Regions from separate parts of the Mesobacillus sp. MER 48 genome, predicted to be linked through region 3. Evidence: riboswitches for the same ligand, from Rfam matches in the RefSeq annotation. Region 3 holds a riboswitch; each other region holds the start of a gene.
What was found. A riboswitch is a leader RNA that binds a small molecule or an ion and turns the genes downstream of it on or off. The one in region 3 is predicted to bind lysine.
Positions count from the first base shown of each region.

Region 1: it holds a riboswitch for lysine, as region 3 does, so the genes downstream of both, M3593_RS05645 (aspartate kinase) here and M3593_RS17995 (amidohydrolase) in region 3, are expected to answer to the same signal.
Region 2: it holds a riboswitch for lysine, as region 3 does, so the genes downstream of both, M3593_RS11665 (Na+/H+ antiporter NhaC family protein) here and M3593_RS17995 (amidohydrolase) in region 3, are expected to answer to the same signal.

Region 1 is NZ_JAMAUR010000001.1:1,102,560-1,105,844, forward strand. It holds gene M3593_RS05640 (YslB family protein) at 1-369, shown strand, start outside; gene M3593_RS05645 (aspartate kinase) at 615-1,847, opposite strand; lysine riboswitch at 2,007-2,184, opposite strand; gene uvrC (excinuclease ABC subunit UvrC) at 2,254-3,285, opposite strand, start outside.
Region 2 is NZ_JAMAUR010000003.1:33,236-36,520, forward strand. It holds gene M3593_RS11665 (Na+/H+ antiporter NhaC family protein) at 54-1,640, opposite strand; lysine riboswitch at 1,779-1,962, opposite strand; gene yunB (sporulation protein YunB) at 2,029-2,787, opposite strand; gene M3593_RS11675 (HD-GYP domain-containing protein) at 2,897-3,285, opposite strand, start outside.
Region 3 is NZ_JAMAUR010000005.1:261,512-264,796, reverse strand. It holds gene M3593_RS17995 (amidohydrolase) at 1-1,225, opposite strand, end outside; lysine riboswitch at 1,377-1,555, opposite strand; gene M3593_RS17990 (nuclease-related domain-containing protein) at 1,665-2,570, shown strand; gene M3593_RS17985 (GntR family transcriptional regulator) at 3,133-3,285, shown strand, end outside.

The DNA of each region.
Region 1 (3,285 bases), on a different contig from region 3:
GAATTATTGAACGAACTGCTTGGCAAAGATACTCCAGAAATCCTTTACTGGGCCGGTAAACGCCTCGCCCGCAAACATCTTTTGTCCAACTTGGAGGAGACCATCCAGTTTTTCCAGGACGCCGGCTGGGGCCGTCTCACCATCAAAGAAGAATCCAGAAGAGAAATACTGCTGGAACTCAGCAGTGAACTGATTTCCTCCCGACTGAAAAAAAACCCAAATACCACATTCCAGCTGGAAGCCGGTTTCATCGCCCAGCAAATGGAACACCAGAAAAAATTTACAGCAGAAGCATTCGAGCACCCCAATAAGAAAGCATCAAAAGTCCAGTTTACAATCAAGTGGGATAAGACTGATATTATTGAGTAAATATAAGAGGGCACAGTGAAACCGTTACTGTGCCCTTCCGCTTTAATGTGACGATAAACTCTCTTCTGCCCTTTATCCGCACATAATCCGCTTTAATGTAACAATAAACTCTCATTCTGCCCTTTTATCCGCATATAATCGTCTCTAATGTGCCTATAAACTCTTGAGGGACACTTTTACGATCACACAGCAGCATATATAAAAGCTTTCCTGGGGGGCACCCAGGAAGCTTTAAGCATGATTTATTAGTTCGTCTTAACCGCTCCTGAATAAAGCTCGAATGCCTCATGGAGTGATTCGACGGCATGGACCATTTGTTTTTCGTTTACGACTGTGGAAACTTTGATTTCGGATGTGCTTACCATTTTGACCTGGATGCCGTTTCCTTCAAGGACTTCAAACATTTTCGCGGCAACCCCGGGATTTGAGACCATGCCTGATCCGACAATCGATACCTTTGCAAGGCCAGTTTCTGATTCGACGGATTGATAATTCAATGATTCTTTATTCCGTTCCAGTACGTCCAGTGTTTCTGTCAGATCATTGCTCTTGATGGAGAATGAAATATTGGCTGTGCCTGCTTCTGTGCGGCTCTGGACGATGATATCCACATTGATATGATTTTGGGCAAGTGTGGTGAAGATCGTAGAAAGCCCTTTTAAAGAAGTGCTTACTCCCAGTACTGATACTCTCGTGATCTGGTCTTCAAACGCTACTCCACGTACAACTAGATTTTGTTCCATTTCATTCTCCTCCTCGATCATTGTGCCTCTTTCTTTTTCCATACTGGATCTTACTTCAAGCGGCAGTCCGTAATTCTTGGCGAATTCGACCGCACGCGGGTGGAGCACACCTGCTCCCAGGTTCGCCAGCTCAAGCATCTCGTCATATGAGACACTCAGTAACTTCCTTGCACTTTTCACAAATCTTGGATCGGTCGTGAACACGCCCGTTACATCTGTATAAATATCGCATTTATCAGCCTTCAATGCGGCTGCAAGCGCGACGGCTGTTGTATCTGATCCGCCCCTTCCAAGTGTGGTGATTTCCCCGTCCTCTGTTACACCCTGGAATCCGGCGACAATGACCACCATTCCTGACTCCAGCTCTTTGGAAATCCTGTCTGTGTCAATATCGATAATCCGGGCGTTTCCATGGATGGCTTCGGTCTGGATTCCAGCTTGCCAGCCAGTAAAAGAAACTGCGTCTATTCCGCTCTGTGCAAGAGCCATTGAGTAAAGCGCGATGGTGATTTGCTCTCCCGTCGTCAAAAGCATATCCATTTCCCTTTTGGATGGCGCCCTTGAAATATCGTTCGCCATGTCGACAAGATGGTCGGTCGTCTTGCCCATTGCTGATACGACTACGACAACATTATTGCCGTTCCTCAATTCTTCTGCTGTCCTTGAGGCAGCATTCCTGATCTTTTCAACACTGCCAACCGATGTTCCGCCGAATTTCTGTACAATCAATCCCATTAGTTTCCCCTGCCTCTTTTTCAGTATTTTGCCTCTGTAAGAGCTTCAAGGCTTATCTGCATATGTATTTTCCCCGAGCCTTTTAAAAAAAGAGCCGTAAAAACAGAAAAAGCAATGGAAGTGGCTCCCATTGCTTAATAAACGTGTATATACGCTGCAACATGAGATAGCACTCCAAGATGGCAATCTTGACAATCCAGCGTTTATTCAACGAAGGACCAGCGAGAAAATGGATAGGCATCTCCTCACTTCGGCAAGCATCCCCTTTCAAAGCCCTTCCCAGAATCCTATAATTCTCCGGCCTTTTACTCTTGAAGCTTGCACCTCTATCTTCACTTTAATACTCTAAAGTGATAGCAATATGAAATTTTTATCATTATAGCATACAAAAATATAGATTGCTACATTAATCCTGTAATTTCTGATATAGTTCCTGAGCAACATTCGCCGGCAGCCCGGCTGCACTCAATTCCTCAACAGAGGCTTCTCGCATTTTTTTGACTGAACCGAAATGTTTCAGCAGCGCTTTCTTCCGCTTTTCGCCAATGCCTGCGATATCATCGAGGATCGATTGGAAAGCGCTTTTTCCCCTCAGCTGGCGGTGGAAGGTGATGGCAAAGCGGTGCACCTCATCCTGAATCCTTTGCAGCAGGTAAAACTCCTGGCTGTTCCGCGGCAATTCAATCACCTGCAATGGATTGCCATATAGCAGCTGGGAAGTCCTGTGCTTATCATCCTTGGCCAGGCCGGCAATCGGAATATCAAGACCTAATTCATTCTCCAGGACATCCCGGGCGGACTCGATATGCCCTTTTCCGCCATCGATGATGATCAAATCCGGCAGCGGCAAACCCTCTCTCAACACCCGGGTATACCGGCGGCGGACGACTTCCCTCATCGACTCGTAGTCATCTGGCCCCTTCACTGATTTGATTTTATATTTCCGGTACTCCCTTTTCTCGGGTTTCCCATCAATGAATACGATCATCGCTGAAACCGGGTCAGTTCCCTGGATATTGGAGTTATCAAATGATTCGATCCGATGGGGTGTATAGATCCCCATTTGTTTCCCAAGGTTCTCAACTGCGTTAATGGTCCTTTCCTCATCGCGCTCGATCAGGGAGAACTTTTCCTGAAGGGCGATCCGGGCATTTTTTGAAGCCAAGTGTACAAGCTCTTTTTTCTTGCCGCGCTGAGGCTTGAGGACTTTTACACCAAGCAATCCCTCTGCCATTTCTAGGTCGACGCTTTCGGGCACCAATATCTCCTTTGGCTTGAAATGCTCATTTTTCGAATAAAATTGGCCAAGATATGTGAGAATATCTTCCTCGGGTTCATTATGGATCGGGAACATCGAAACTTCCCTTTCAATCAATTTCCCCTGGCGGATAAAAAATACCTGAACACACATCCAGCCCTTATCGACTGCATAGCCAAA
Region 2 (3,285 bases), on a different contig from region 3:
CCGCTATTTTAAAAATATGAAAAAAAGCTGTCTGATACCAGACAGCTTTTTCATTATTCTGCTAGATTTTCTTTCAGTACTTCTTCCTGGTTTGTTTTGCTTCCGAAGATGAACGCAAAAGCAACCAGCAGGATGGCCACTACTGCAAGAGCTGCGAGCGTGCTGCCTGTAAAACCGAGGACCAGGAATCCGACAGCAGAAATTGCTGCTGAAATCAGCGCGTATGGCAGCTGTGTCATGACATGGTCCATATGATGTGAACCAGCACCTGTTGATGATAGGATCGTTGTATCGGAAATTGGCGAGCAGTGGTCTCCAAAAACTGCACCAGCCAGGACAGCTGCTAAAGCAGGCAAAAGAATTGTAATATCAGCAGCCGCTGCGATATCTCCTGCAATCGGAAGCAGTATTCCGAATGATCCCCATGATGTTCCTGTTGAGAACGCCATGATTCCGGCTACGAGGAACAACAGGAATGGCAGGAAGGCAATATTGATGTTTGAGCTTTCAACGATGCCTGCCAGATATTTACCTGTTTCAAGCCGGCCAATCAGGTCAACGATGACCCAGGCAAAAACGAGAATATAGATAGCCGGAAGCATTGATTTAATGCCCTCAGCTAGTCCTTTTCCAAAGACATTGGCATTGACGCCTTTTAATACAGCCGCCTGTCTGACAAAAAGAATCAACGCTACAGCAAGTCCCAACAATCCGCCAGTTACAAGAGATTTGGTGACATCTGTATTTTCAAAAATACCGAAAATGGTTACTTTTCCTTCAACAGCACTTGCGCCTGTCCAGAGCATCATGCCTACTGTTCCTACGACAAGGGCTACAATCGGCCATACAAGGTCTCCAACAGTACCTTTCGTACTCGTTGGCAGATCATCCTTCAGTTCCCCTGGTACCGGCTTGTCCTGAGGAACAACAATTCCTTCCGTAATCGCAAGTTCCTCATGCTTTTTCATTGGGCCGATTTCAACATTCCTAAGAGCAACAATGAACACCATTGCCAATGCTGCAAGAGCATAGAAGTTCATCGGCACGATCTGCATGAACCCTGAGAACGCACTGTATTCATTCACGCCGTGTGCAGCAAGGATTGTACCAATCAATGCAATGATATAAGCACCCCAGCTGGAAATCGGAGAGATGACACACATTGGTGCTGAAGTTGAATCGATTATATAGGCCAGTTTTGCGCGCGAAACCTTCTGGCGGTCCGTGATTGGACGAGTGATCTGCCCTACAGCCAGTGCATTGAAATAATCATCAATAAAAATAATAATGCCAAGGAAAGCACCGACTAATTGAGCCCCAGCTCTTGTTTTGACACGCTTCATTGCCCATTCGCCGAACGCTCGGCTTCCTCCTGAAATAGAAATGAAGGCTGTAATTGTACCCAAAAGCAGCAAAAATAAAATGATGTATAGGCTATACGTGTTCAGTTCGCCATCAGCGATGACTATCCCCTTGGCTGCATCCCACATAATAGCGAATGTTTCAATGATATTAAAGTCAGCAAGCAAAAACGCTGCTGCGACGATGCCTGTCCCCAAAGACAATAGCACCCGCCTTGTGATCACTACCATCAAAATAGCCAATAATGGCGGCAGCAATGAGAAAATTGTGTTCTCCATTCTTTCTCCTCCTTATTTTTGACAGGGGGGAAACTGTTCCATGAAAAGAGTTGTAGCCACTTTCTATAAAAATATAAAAAAGGGCAACGATAGAGAACATTCTATCGCTGCCCTTAATAAGCAACTAGTGTCTCCATCACGATCTGTAGCTCCCCATTATGGATATACCTCCATAATGACAGTGATACTCCTGTTCAAAGTATCCCCAGCAATAAAAAATGCGACTCATTTTTTATTACTTCGGCAAAATTCCCTTTCTGCTGTGGTCAAAGTTGTCATCCTCACACAGCTTACTCTTGAATCCTGCGCCTCTACCCCATCGGAATGATGTGGTTTATTATTCAATTGATTTTATAATATAACAATATCACTAACTTGACAACTGTTATTATTCGCCAGGAAGCTGGATGGCTGGGGATGTATCTCCTCCGCCATTGTAGAACTGCGGTACTTTTCCAGGATAATAGAAGCTGCCAATCGGAATATTTTCCTGAACGGTTGCGATTTCGGTCGCAAAAGGAATAATGATTTGCACATTCACTTTTACCCTGACCGATACATTTATAAGGGTATTATTGATCCCATGCTCCTCAGTATCCCAGACGACATCGGCCGTCACATCGCCAATTGCATTGAACTTCACTGGAACCCTTGGCCCCATATTACCGAGCAGCGCATTGTTGGTCGCCTGACCCAAAGGAACATAATAAATGATTCCTTCTTCCCTGTCTTTTTCATCGGTTACGAGCTCGACATCGGATAACATTTCGAGAGAGGTAAGATTCCCTCTTTCTGCTTCTTTCAGGTTCATTTGTACAATATTGGTTGTTTCCGCTTTTACCCGGTTGATGATTTCTGTGTTGAATTTCACCACAGTGGTTGTACCTCCATCCACCGGTACAAATTCAATTACTTTATCAATATCCATCCCGCTGGCTATTTTTTTGTTGATTGCCTTGTTGATAACCAGAGTCGCAATTTTTCTTGTCTGGGATTCAGCATATTTCATCAAAGTCGGTTCAAGTCCTTTATCGATGATCCAAAGTCCTGCGGCAGTGGAAAAGGAAAAAAATACGAATGTCAGCAGGAATACATACCTGAAAGGCAATGGCCCTTTCCGAGGCAGCCGCCGGCCGAATTTTGCCAAAACAAATCCCCCCTCTAAAGCTATATGTATGCTTCAAAGGGGGGAACTAGCCTAAAAACTATAATTACTTTGTCTTATAGTAAAAGGAATTTCACTTAGCGGAACGAAATTAATAATTCGTTGCATACTCGTATTGTATGATCGTATCACAGCTGACAATCATTTGTGATAGATTGGCTTTTAGATCCAGGTTGTACGGTTCCACTCTTTGGCCGCTGTCCTCCAGAATACGGACAACAGGCCGCTCGCTCAAGCCAGGATTTTGTTGTGCTACGACTCCCTTCCGGCCATCACTCAGGGTGACAGTCAGGCCGATTGGATAGATGGCCACAGCTCTGCGGAACGCGTCTACGATCTTTGGATCAAACAGGCTGCCTGCACCGGAATAAAGGATTTCCAGGCCTTCATGCGGCAGCATTGCCGGCCGGTATACCCGATTGGATGTGACAGCATCAAATACATCCGCCACTCCGAGGATTTTTCCGAATAAGTGGATTT
Region 3 (3,285 bases):
TGATCCGTTTTTCGCCAAGTCGTTCCTGGACCCATGGGAAGTCACTCGCAAGGAAACGCGGCTGAATGTCGGCAATCCTGCTAGGTGCCTTGAGACGTGGAATTAATTCCTCTCTTAAAACCTGTGCATGGATCAAACGGTCGCGATAGGCTGCAGCCGGGAACTTGTCCAGCACATCAAGGACATTTTCCAGTGCCTGGTCACCAATCGTATGGACTGCAATCGGCATGTCCAGATCACGCGCCCCTTTTACGATTTCATATAGCTGTTCCTGGTCATACATCGCATCGCCGTAGTGTCCCGGCGCATCGCTATATGGTTCTGTCAGGAGCGCCGTTCTCCTACCAAACGCTCCATCGGCAAAAATTTTCACAGCGCCGATTCGCAGTGTATCATTCCCGTATCCAGTGTACATTCCCGCTTCTTTTAAGTCTGGTAAAAATTCATGGTTGATCAGGAGATTGCTGCGCAAACCAAGCTGCTCTCCATTTAACAGCTCATTGAAAAGATTCCATGTCTGCTCCAATCCGCCGAGATACAGCGGATCATTCGTATGCACGCTTGTTAGCCCCTTGCTGATCGCAAATTGCATCGTCTGGCGCATCGCTTTCTTCCAATCTTGGTAGGAGCGCTCTGGAATATAATGTCTGACGAGATTTGCCGCTGACTCCAGGAACAATCCAGTCGGCTGCTTCGTGTTTTCATCCAGTACGATTGTGCCCCCTTCTGGAACACTCATGCCCGGATGATAGCCGCTCACCTCAAGCGCCTTGCTATTGACTAGCGTCGCATGCAAACACGTTCTTGTTAAAAATAGCGGGTTTGCCGGCGCGACATAATCCAGCTCTGTAATTGTCGGAATCCCTCCGTCGGTAAAAAGGTTCTCGTCCCAGCTTGAGCCGACAATCCATTCGCCCGGCTTAAGCTGGTTTGCTTTTTCCTGTATTTTTTTTAGCATCCCCTGCTTGGTTGTGATCCCGACAAAGTCTAGGTTGATAAAACTATCTGCCATGATCGATAGGTGAAGATGGCTGTCGATCAGGCCAGGGGTGGCTGTTTTCCCTTCGAGGTCGATAATTTGTGCCTGGCTGCCCCAATGCAGCACCATATCCGCAGAAGTTCCCATATCGATGAACCGGCCATTTTCAATGACCACAGCCTGAACAATTGGGTTAAGTGAATTGAATGTATAGATGGTGCCATTTTTGTAGATGGTTCTCAAGATGATTCTCTCCTTTTTGGTAAAATGAAAGCCAGGAGAGGCACATGCCCGGGAGTGGAGTTTAATAGAAGGAATGGAGGAAAAGCTCTTGTCTATAAAAAGCAACGGCAGAAATAACCGGTCATTGCTTTTACAATACACGTTATCTCCCATTTCGATCAGTAGTTCTCCATGCGCCAATTCAAGCATGACAGTCTGCTCCTTTTTCAGAAAGCATCCCAGCAGTAACCAGTCTGACCCTGGCCACGCTTCGGCAAACAACCCTTCCAGCCACCATCATTGATTGTCTATCTCCGATGGCCTACTCTTGTTGTTCGCTCCTCTACCTCACCGATCTGATAAGATCATATGAAATTAGCTTAATAGTATCATAAATGCCCCAGAATGTTCACTGATTTTTATTTTGGATTCTTTTAAAATGAAGGAAGAAAGGAAGTGGAAAATGATCGTTAAAGAACGGACCAAACCAGAAGAATTAGAGATTTTACAAGCGTTGAAGCCCCGGATGGAGCTGGAAGAGAAAGTGGCATTGAACTTGTTCACGCTGGAGAAGGGCTATGAAGGCGAAGTGCAATTTGACCATTGGTTCACGAACTGCCGAGTGGAGAGTCTGATTATCAACGACCTTTTACTGGAAGTGAATGGCACCCTCTTTCAAATCGATTCCCTCGTGATTACCCAGGATCGGCTCCACCTTTTCGAAGTGAAAAATTTAGAAGGAGACTACTATTTAGATGGAGACAAATTTAAAACCGCCGCCGGTGCTGAAACCAAAAACCCCCTCCACCAGCTAAGCCGTGCCGAATCCCTGCTAAAACAACTGCTGAAGAATCTAGGATTCTACATCCCTCTCGAACCACACCTCGTGTTCATCAACCCGGAATTCACCCTTCTGCAAGCACCACTGAAATCACCCATTATTTTGCCAACCCAACTGAACCGATTTATGGATAGGATGAACAGAACCTCCTCAAAACTAACAAACAAACATACCAAACTCGCCGAGGCCCTCTTGTCCTTGCATATTAAGAAATCACCGTTTACCAGAGTGCCAGGGTACGAATTTGATGGGTTGAGGAAAGGGGTTGTTTGTGAGGGGTGTGGGGGGTTTTTGGATTCATTGGGACAAAAAAGATTTGTATGCAGTCACTGTGGGGCACGTGACTCTATTGAATCCCTTGTTTTACAAACGTTAAAAAGTTTTCAAATACTGTTTCCCGATCGAAGAGTAACCACAACCATCATATATGATTGGAGCAACGGAGACCTACCAAGGAAATCTATTAGAAGAGTTTTAAAAAACAATCTATCAGCCAACGGCGAATGCAAATCTACTTATTACGAGTAATAATTTCTACACGGACTTTAGCCAAGGGGAAGTTTTATCTCCTCTTGGCAATTTATTTGACCCGTTTCCCTTTTTCTTTCCTTAACCGGTCATATATCTCATCTTTATGTGACCGGTTTTTCTCTTACTTCCCCTAACTGGGCACATATCTCTTCTTTATTTGACCGGTTTTTCTCTTACCTCCCTTAACCGGTCACATATCTCTTCTTTATTTGACCGGTTTTTCTCTTACCTCCCTTAACCGGTCACATAACTCTTCTTTATTTGACCGGTTTTTCTCCTACTTCCCTTAACCGGGCACATAACTCTTCTTTATTTGACCGGTTTTTCTCCTACTTCCCTTAACCGGGCACATATCTCTTCTTTATTTGAACGGTTTTTCTCTTACTTCCCTTAACCGTGCACATTTTTTCTTCTTTATTTAATTCCACCTCCTTTTCTATCGAGAATGAAACCAAACTAATTTGGCAAAATAATCACAGTAGAAAACGCTTGCAATTTCTAAAATTCGTTTTATAATACTTGTATACAAGTATACTTGATTAACCAGGAAGGTGAGGAAATGACTGAAAAAAATGAATTTCTTTATCCTCAAAAATGGCTTTCGAAGGCGTCGACCGGTGATCGTGTCGCGAGTGAGCTGCGGATGCAGATTATTTCGGGATTGATTGAAAGCGGTGCCACCCTTTCGGAAAACAAATTAGCTGCGGACTTT